3 regions of the Caproiciproducens puteiluti genome follow, and region 1 is predicted to be linked to each of the others. Evidence: riboswitches for the same ligand, from Rfam matches in the RefSeq annotation. Region 1 holds a riboswitch; each other region holds the start of a gene.
What was found. Region 1 has a riboswitch for cyclic di-GMP ahead of ACRQU7_RS04055 (methyl-accepting chemotaxis protein). Riboswitches for the same ligand answer to the same signal wherever they lie in the genome.
Positions count from the first base shown of each region.

Region 2: another riboswitch for cyclic di-GMP. It lies ahead of ACRQU7_RS01605 (FtsK/SpoIIIE domain-containing protein); the one in region 1 lies ahead of ACRQU7_RS04055 (methyl-accepting chemotaxis protein).
Region 3: another riboswitch for cyclic di-GMP. It lies ahead of ACRQU7_RS10895 (sigma-70 family RNA polymerase sigma factor); the one in region 1 lies ahead of ACRQU7_RS04055 (methyl-accepting chemotaxis protein).

Region 1 is NZ_CP194790.1:827,550-830,826, reverse strand. Features, by position in the region: gene ACRQU7_RS04055 (methyl-accepting chemotaxis protein) at 1-1,423, opposite strand, end outside; cyclic di-GMP riboswitch class I at 1,579-1,659, opposite strand; gene ACRQU7_RS04050 (MalY/PatB family protein) at 1,681-2,862, opposite strand; gene nifJ (pyruvate:ferredoxin (flavodoxin) oxidoreductase) at 2,939-3,277, opposite strand, start outside.
Region 2 is NZ_CP194790.1:323,569-326,845, forward strand. Features, by position in the region: gene ACRQU7_RS01600 (hypothetical protein) at 7-243, opposite strand; cyclic di-GMP riboswitch class I at 1,352-1,434, shown strand; gene ACRQU7_RS01605 (FtsK/SpoIIIE domain-containing protein) at 1,495-3,277, shown strand, end outside.
Region 3 is NZ_CP194790.1:2,228,910-2,232,186, reverse strand. Features, by position in the region: gene ACRQU7_RS10905 (hypothetical protein) at 187-342, opposite strand; gene ACRQU7_RS10900 (recombinase family protein) at 354-740, opposite strand; gene ACRQU7_RS10895 (sigma-70 family RNA polymerase sigma factor) at 1,298-1,747, opposite strand; cyclic di-GMP riboswitch class I at 2,158-2,249, opposite strand; gene ACRQU7_RS10890 (hypothetical protein) at 2,345-2,614, opposite strand; gene arsA (arsenical pump-driving ATPase) at 2,688-3,277, opposite strand, start outside.

The DNA.
Region 1 (3,277 bases):
CAATTTTGCTGCCGTTTTTGACCTGCTTTATAGACTCTTCGATCAGGGAAGTGGTATTCTGGGCTGCCTGTGCGCTTTTGCTGGCCAGACTTCGCACCTCACCGGCCACAACGGCAAAGCCCTTCCCCGCGGCTCCCGCTCTGGCTGCCTCCACTGCGGCGTTCAGTGCAAGAATATTGGTCTGGAAGGCGATGTCCTCGATCGTCTTGATGATTTTCCCGATCCGGCCCGACGAATCGTCGATCCTTGCCATGGCATTCATCATCTCCTGCATATGTCCGTTGCTGATCTCGATTTCCCTGCTGACATCCCTGACCGTCAAAATGGCGTTGGCCGCGTGCTCCGCGTTGTCCCGGATATGCGCGGATACCTCCATAATGGAAGCGGAGAGCTCCTCGACGGAGCTTGCCTGCTCCGTTGCGCCCTGCGCCAGCGCCTGGGCCCCGTTGGATATCTGCTCCGCGCCGCCCGTAACCTGTTCGGAAGCCCGACTGATCTGAAGCAGGACGTCATTGAGTGAAGCAGCAATGCCGCCGATGGATTCCTGCAGCTCCACAAAATCCCCCTTATACTCCATTTCATTTACAATACACAAATCTCCTTTTGCCATTTGCGCAAGCTTGACCGATATGTCCGCAATGCATTGCTTGATATATTCGACGGTTTCCGAAAATGCGGCGCCCAGCTGCCCGATTTCATCATGGGAATCGACCTGAATCTGCACATTGAGATCGCCCTCCGCCATTCTCCGGGCCGCCGCCGCCATTTCCGTTACCGGTCTGCTGATTCCGCGGGAAATCCGCAGCGCAACGATGCACGAGACAACCATCGTAAGAAGGATCACCGAGAAAATAAACACCGTGGCCCCTGTTCCCTGAGCGGACAGGCTTGACGACACCTGGTTCCCGGTTTTGATTTTCCCGCTGATCAATGCATTGGCTGAAGCTTCTATTTTATCCGCAATGGGCTCGACCTGATCCGACAGCATCGTTCTTGCCTGTGCGTCCTTATTTTCTATGGCCAGGGTGACCACCTGATCGGCCAGGGTCTTATATTCATCGATGTTTTCCTGAATGGTCTTAAAATCCTGCAGCTCCTGTTCCGTGGTCATTCTGCCGTTGAGAGTCGCAAGGTATTGATTGAGCTTCTCGTTGGATTGGGAGAGCAGATCGGAATCGGTCATCATTTTCTGAACATCCGGATCGATGACAATATTCCTTACAATCACGCCGTTGTGGTTAAACTCTGAATTGAACAGGCCGATATCTCCCTGAGAAAAGCCGTAATCGACCAAAGCTTTTTTGTAATTGGTGTTCATATTCGTCATGACGCTGAGCCCCACGATCCCCGCAATACTGGAAATAACCGCCACGCAAAGAAAAGACAGAATCAGCTTTTTACCGATCTTCCTATTTTTCAACATTTTCATCCTCCCCAAATTTATTCCGGCCGGCGCGTCGGGTGCCGGACCGGGAACACTGAACTGCGGCTTGCAATGGATACGCCGATTCATGCCGCTTTCTGCTTGACCGGAAACACAGCAAAGCCGCGGTACTGTCTTGTGCCGCGGCTTTCTGGAATGGCAACCCGGCTGTCATAGATAACTTTAGACCCGTGGCTTTGCGTCCCCGCCTTTTGACGGGTTTGCTATTTTCATCGTTTTATTCAGACGTATGCTCCTCAGCTCTGCGGAAGCTTCCTGATTTCCCTGACCAAGCTGCTTACCGCTGTGCCGACATTTTTCGCGGAGGTCGCAAGGTTCATGCGCATATGGGTGTCCGCCCTGTTTTCATAGAACCACTCCCCGTAATCCAGGGCAAGACCGCAACGGTTCTGTATAAAATCGTGCAGCTGTTCACAGGGAACGTAAGCGCCCAGATCGATCCACACCAGATAGGTTCCTTCCAGCGGAGAGACCGTAATTTCCGGAAACTCGCGCATCAGCGTGTCACGCAGATAGCGGTAGTTTTCCGCGATGATATTGAGGATCCGCTCCAGCCACGGTTCCCCGTTGCGGTAAGCGGCCTCCACCGCGGCATATCCGAACACGGAGCCTCTGGTAACGCGGATGGACTTGGCGTATCTGTCAAACCGTTCCCTGATTTCCCTGTCGGGAATGACTGCGAAGGAGTTTTTGCACCCGGCGAGATTAAAGGTTTTGGAGGCCGAAGTCAGCGTCGCCAGCATGTCGTCGTAATCCCCGGCGGCTGCCGCGGGGATATGGCGATGGCCGCCGAAGGTAATGTCCTGATGGATTTCGTCGCTGACCACGAACACGCCTCTGTGTTTGCAGATATCCAAAATCCCGTTCAGCTCCGTCCTGCTCCAAACCCGTCCGACCGGGTTGTGGGGAGAGCAAAGAAGAAATAATTTTACATGATTAACCCGGATAGTATCCTCAAATTTTTTCAGATCAACGGTATAATGCCCGCCGGTGTTCACCAGGTCGCAGCAGATGAGCTTTCGTCCCGTGTCCCTGACCGCGTCCATAAACGGATAATAGCACGGAGTCAGAATCATGCAGGCTTCTCCCGGCAGCGTCATTGCGTTGATGAACCAGTACAGACCGGAAACGACCCCGGGCGTATAACGAAGCCACTCTTTTTTGACCTCATAGCCGTGTTTCTTCTTTTCCCAATCGATAAAGGACTGATAATATCCGTCGCCCACAAAAGAATACCCGTAAACCCCAAAATCAATGATCTTCTTCAGCGCCTCATGGACGCAGCCGGGCGCCGGAAAGTCCATATCCGCTATCCACATCGGCAGTAAATCATCCGCACCGAATTTGGCCGAGGCACCGTCCCACTTAGTGCTGTTCGTCCCCCGCCGTTCTGCGGCATCAACCCTATCAATATCCATTTTTCTCCTTCTTTTATAAAGCGGCCGCCGTTTCTGCCTGCACATTTTTCGGAAAGTGGCGGCACAGGACGCGGGTTTAATCCATATTGAGCTCAGAAAGTCTCTTTAGATGCTCGTAATTCTGTTTGGAATATTCTTCGGCCCTTGTAAAGAGCTCCTCGGCGCGCTGCGGGAAGGCACGTGTCAGCGAATTGTAGCGGACCTCTCCCATAATAAAGTCGCGGTAGCTTGCCGTGGGGGCCTTACTGTCGAGGCGCAGCGGATTTTTTCCTACCTCCGCCAAACGCGGGTCATAGCGGAAAAGATTCCAGTAGCCGGCTTCGACCGCCCTTTTCTCCTCCGTCTGGGCAAGGCTCATCCCGCCCTTGATCCCGTGGTTGATACAGGGGGCGTAAGCAATGACGATGGACGGACC
Region 2 (3,277 bases), 500 kb from region 1:
ATCACCTCAATACTCAGGCAGTTCCAGACTGCCGTTTTCTTTTTCTTTTCTGTACAAATCATACAGCTTCTCCGTGCTGTACTGCCAGACCTTAGTCTGTTCATTTTCAAGAACGGAATAGAGCTGTGAAGTATAAAATTCCGCAATCGCTTTTTCGTCTGATATTCGGTTTTCAGCTGCGATTCTGTTCGTCAGTGCGGCCACTATGATTGGAAATACCGCGTCAAATTTCTCCTTATCCATTTTCTTCTCCCTTCAAAACAATAGAATTCTGAAAGGTGCAGTATGAAAGCGCTTTTTCCGTATGGAACAGCACCTGATTAAAGAGTTTTTCAACCTTCAACCGTGAGATTTGGCCCGAAGGCCATAAATTGAAAAACGAATATTATGCAAATAGGTCAGAAAGCAAGTTTAAATTGTCCAATATATTTTACTACAATTACGACTATAAACAGAAAGATAATTTGTTTGATCTAGACACTCTTTATGGAAATATGCCGAAAAAAAGCTTTACCAAGAGCAAAAGGCGGGAATTCGAAGTAGTGATTATGTCTTTTTGGCTCCACGGTATTACAAGAGATGATGAATATTGGAAAACATATTTGGATAGCGTGTTCTAAAAGCTGTAGCAGATATTGTGTTATTTTACAATTGAAATACAAAAAGAAAAAATGGCTATTCACCGTTTTTAAAGATGAGTGGCAATCAGACAAAGGGCACGGAAGTGGAGTGATGAATCGCCCACGACCATGCCTTTTTATTTTATATCGATTAGTCAAGGCTTCTTTTTTGCTTTGGAGATCGGAAAGAGAGATGATATTCCAATCCGTAAGGTGAGGTGATGGATGAGACTTATTTTTTCAAAGATCCGTCCCATTTGGCCTGCAGCCAAAAGTGTACGCAGAAACTCGAGTATAAAGTCATTCTACCGTATCCCCAAAACGATATCGGATGCCTCTTTGGAGAGTTTCTTAACAGTTGACCTAAAATGAATCAGGAGATATTCGCCCGTGCTTTTCAAGAGGGTTTTCAGGTAGAAAATATTAAAACTTAGGGAAGGTTACCTTTATGGCATCCGACTATAAAAAAGATATAAGGAATTCTACATGCAATCCCCAAAGCCCAGCATTGTTGAAATGTTGAAAATGAATTTTTGGGCTGTCTGGGGAAAAGTTGACGCCAACAAAGAAGGCGGCGAATACAAATCGAAGAATTCCTAGAATATGTGAAATCTCCTTTTTGCACAATGACTCATTATATCACAATAACACTGCGCATCAATTTGTGGGTAAAAATTACATTTTTACATTGCATTTGTTCGCCAAAAAGCATATAATATAGTTGAATTATATCGAATAATTGGCAAAGTCATCGAAAGACGGCAACGCGAAGCTAAAAGGGCCTGTACCGTTTGGATGGCAGCCAACTGTGGCAAACATTTCGCCCTACGAAAACCGTAGGGCTATTATTGTATATAAACACGAGGTAAGCGCTATGGATTATATTTCAATCGCCGAAGCCGCAAAAAAATGGGGCATTACTCGCCGCCGTGTGCAGGTGCTATGCAATCAGGGACGGATTCCTGGGCTGACCAAGTTCGGCAAAGCCTGGGCGATTCCTAAGGATGCAGAGAAACCGGCGGACGCAAGGAAAGAGAAGCAAATGGATCCTTCAGATTCGGTTAGGAGGTATGGATTGATGTTAGATAAACAAAATCTTGTAACTGAATTATTGCTTGAAAAGCTTGCAGAGACAAAGGTCGGTATTCTCGCTAAGGGAATTGGTAATATTAACCCTGAGAAAATTGCTCTTGAATTGGCTACGAAGAGAAATTCACATATTTATATTGCAGCTATTGGCTACGATGTGCCAGAGGAAAAAGAAGAAGATTTCTTTACGCTTACACCATCAGTGGAAAAGGCAGTTCTGTGGAGAAGTGTACCTGAGTACGCGGGCAATATTGTGGTATTTGTAAAAAATGATGTAGATAAACTTCATTCGCTGGCGGAGTTTGAAGTGCTTTCTTTAAAAGACCTTTCGAAGTATCTTATTGAATTGCAGACTAAGAATGAAAGCAACACACCAACACAGAATTTCTGGAGTGCGTTACAGCAAACATCTGATTACTATTCTTTTGATGTAATCTTGGAATTCATCCAGGCCATCACTGCAACTGATAATATGGCTGAAGCTATTCCAAATAACATGTGGAGGCTCAATCTTCTGTGTGATGCTGATATTTTAGGAACAAAGAACAAGCCTGAAGAACGACTAAATCGGAATAGAGAATTGATTTTTGCGATTGGTCAGTTGAGTGAAGACTCAAGAAAAAAACTGAGTCGTTCTTTGGCCAGAACAAAAGCTGTTGATAAGGAGCGATTGCAGAGAGCTTATAATAATCTGCAAAATCTTTATAAGTATGGCAAAAGAGAAACCCTAAAGCTGCTGGACTTTTCTACTGTTCAGGAATTGTTTTCGGCTTCAAAGGCGAATGAACCTAAGAAAGAAAAAAATCCGCCAAAATCTAATCCAACTGAAGGTGACAGCGAGGAAAATGAAGAGATTACTGAGGCTACACCTATACGCCCTAAAGAATTAGGCCAGTTAATTTCAGATGCGATTGTTACTGGTAACGAGAAAGATATCGCAATTATAAAGGAATTGCTGGGTGAACTTAAGAAGCACTTTGATCCTGAAAATGAGGAAAATGATGACAGTATTCCGGCAATTGGTGGGATTTTCAACGACCGTAGCATTGTAATTGAAAATCATCAATCCGACCTTAGAAAACTGGTTGGAAAGGTTTGTAATGAGACCTCGTGGGGTGGCTTGATGGAAACAGAAGAAAGCGTTCTTAAAGACGCTATTTCTGCAGACATTAAAAGCTTCAAGCCATTCAATCCAACTGATTCTACATCGATGGTCGCCTTTAAGAGCGGTATTGATGGAAGTCAGGCGCTATTTGATTTTGTGATTCAGTTTGATGCTCAATTTGATGAAAAAGAAATTGACACAGCCGAACGGTTTAGTCCAATTATTAGCGAGTTGTCTGAGTATAGGAGTAAATTGCTTCAGAACCTGGATATGACTATGTATTATCCTGTACTGAGTTTTGGAGCTGACGAGGATGCTAGGCGGGTAATGTTGTCCTATATTGATGCATGGGCAAAGCTGTATCATGCATACTGTGTGAACGAACCGACTATGCGCCAAATAAGTGCGGGTGGCACCAGCTTTATTGCAAAAGCGTTGCTACTGCTGGATGTTTTGTACGTGA
Region 3 (3,277 bases), 1.4 Mb from region 1:
ATCCGTCCTCTCATATCGTTGGTGTTTTGAGTGAGAGACCGGACACTTGATTTTATTCAATTGTCAAGGAGCAGTTGGTTTTTTGCCAACGCCATTATCTCACACAAAGCAGGAAAAAGCTATACAAATAGCTGATTTTTCGCATATTGACATTAGAAAAAACCGCCTTTAAATTGTGCTTTGCGTTTATGCTGTCCTAACTACATAAGCATTTATCAAAGCCTTTTTTATGAAATCAGCCGCTTCTTTGTTCGGCTCCGCAGAAAAAAGCAATGTGACAGGTAGTCCATTTACTTGGATTCTTATAGTCTCAGCTCTTGTATCCGGCTGCTTTGCCTTCATAGTGAAGCCTCCTATTCCATGCCCATGGTGAGCTCATGGATTGCATTGATATCTCTGAACAATCTGATTTCTCCTTCCAGCGGTGAATAGAGCTTTATGCCCGACTGCTCCAGCTTCCGGAGAAAATCCAGCGTTTGTGCCGAATCTCTCCCGAGGCGGCTTAGTTGTTTTACTAACAAGACATCCATCCTGTCTTGTTCAGCGGCACGTTCGACTGCAATCAGGCCGGGGCGATTATATTTCAGGCCGCTTCCCAAATCCTCGGAACAGCCAACAATGGTGAATCCCAGCTGATCCGCATAGTCATAGAGCTCTTTTTTCTGACCTTTCAGCATGCCGTGGGCATCCTCCGGCGCGTCAATGCGGCAGTACAGCCACGCTCTTTTTTTCAGTCCCATTATAAAAACCTCCTGTTCCTAAATAATGTGGTTTGACCTCACAAGGGCGCGGCAGGGCGCAATTGTCCTGCCGCGTAGTTTCTAAGGTCAAACGATTTGCTTGTTCTTCATTTCAATTTAATGCTTCTATTCGGCACTGCTTCCCGAAGCGAGGGCGGCAACATAAATGGTTTGCCGGTTAAGCAAACACCATAGGGATTTCACCTCTCCGTGGTTCTCACCGAGCCGCCCCCATTGCGTGATCCCGCTTTCAGGCGGGGCTGTGGCTGGACGGAAGTAGCGTTAGCACTGTCCGTTTCATTGCGAAACAACCCACCACGGGCTGCTTTATAACCGGGCTTTGCCGCTCGTCGCCTTCGATGCCATCGGTTCAACGGATGTCTGTCACCCATCCGCAGGTAGTCTTGGCGCGCCCGTCAATGTCGCTGCCGCTCATCACGGCCGGACAGATCATGTATTTATGTTGCCGGATATGAAATTTTCAAGGAGCAATGAGGGAAGAGTAAAACCCCCTCACTTATTTCCACGTTGAGTGAGGGGGTTGAGCGGATAAATTTTTATTTTCCCATAAGTTTTTTTAATTCCGCCAGGATTTTTACCTTTCTATCGTGAATTGTCCGCTGCGCGATCCCGGTTTCTCTGGATAGCTGGCGCTCGCTCTTATCCATAAAAAAGAGAGCCGTGATCAACTCCTGTTCTTCCGGGGCGAGATGTTTGAGGCAGGCCAGCATTTTCCCGATCAGCACCGTCTTGATCGCGGCATCCTCAACACTTTCAATCTCGGTGACAAACTGTCTGTTTTCCTCCAGAAGCCGCTCGTAGGAGTCCTCTCGGCTGGGAAGGTATGTAGCGGTGCCACTGCCATAATCAATCCTGCACCGTTCGACTTTGATGTCGTACTGCTGGTATTCCATCAGGCGGTCGCTTTTCTCCAGAACCTCGATAATTTCTTTGCTTACATCGGGATATTTATCCCGGTAATTTGTTTTTCTCCGATACTTTGCCATAAGCTTGTCCTCCATTTCGTGATTGTTGAAATCCGGAAATGAAGAACAAGCGGAGGGGATCGGCAATGTCGATTCGACACGCTTCTACAAAAAGAAAAGAGCTTAAAATCGAAACTGTTCTTTAGCGGTCGAGGCGGGGCTTTTGTTGTCGAAAATAAAAAATCAGCACTTTGCCCGGGACGGCAAAGTGCTGATTTTTGAATATATTCAGTTAATGGAGGCGAGTGTGTACGGGATTCGCCGTCTTTATTTCAACCTCCGGAAAAGGAAGAAGTAAAGAATATTCATGGGTTCCCCTTTCACCAAGGGACATAGCAGAGCCATGAATGATCTTTGTTCAAATTATCCGTCAGAAGCTATAAAAACAATGAAAGCCTGCCCGTAAAAAGGGCAAGCTTTCAAGTGCGACTTCCGGCAGCCAGGCTGTCATAGCGCGCTTTTACGCACTTTAGACCCTATGGCTTTGCGTCCCCATCGTTAAATGGGTTTGCCCTTGGTTTGACTATTTTGTTGTTTTAACATCTTTCGGCTTGTGCTTCCGTATGATAGGCGCACGTGATTTGCAGGGAATGGGGGGATTCCATATTACTGTTTCCATCAACAGCAGCATGACTGATCGTCCTGAATGGTCAGCTCGCCATTTTCCGCTGCAAGTGTCACAGCCTCTGTCCTTGTTTGAGTCTGGTCATCCATCATAACAGGGACCCCGTCAATGGAAACGGACTTCTCGCCTGCTTGCAATTTGATCAGTTCAAATTGCAAGGATGTGCCGCAGCAGGATTGCTGCTGTGATACTTTTAAACAGTCACAATCATTGGAATCAAATGCCGCCTGAATCAAGGATTTTGCTTCTTCTGTAATTTTCATCTTTCATTTCTCCAGTTCTATCATTTTATGATATCTTTATAATGACACAATCGTCCCATTGGAAAGTGTTAGCTTATATTGTCAGCAGTTTATCTCCTTCGATTTCCTCAGCGCTCCATGCAATTACCGCAAAATTTCCCTTGGAATGTTCATCCACCTTGTTGATCCACTCGATTTCGTTGCTCACCTTTGCGGAAAGTATTTGATTCGTTGTATCGGTCCGGTAGAAAGACGAATTGATTACCCACCATTTTGTTTCGATGCTGGCGCGCTTTAAATCTTCCTCCAGGCGCAGTGCTTCATAGACGGGCGTATCCTCAGCCAAAGTCACAATAATGACCTCGGTTTCATCAGGATTGCGGAGGCGCGGCAGAAGCTTCCGTGCGGATTCGGGGATTTCGCCCTGGGAGCGTTTGATCTCCTGATTGTAGCTTTGTGTGGAATCCAGCAGCAAAAGGGTATGCCCTGTCGGAGCGGTATCGATCACGACGGTCTGGTCTTCCGCTTTCTCTACAACTTCGGCAAAAGCCCGGAATACTGCAATTTCCTGCGTACAGGGAGAACGTAAATCCTCCTCGATATAAGCGATATCATCAGCGGACATGGTTTTCTTTGCATTGGAAAGCACTTCTTCCTGATATTTTTTCAGTTCGGCTTGTTCAT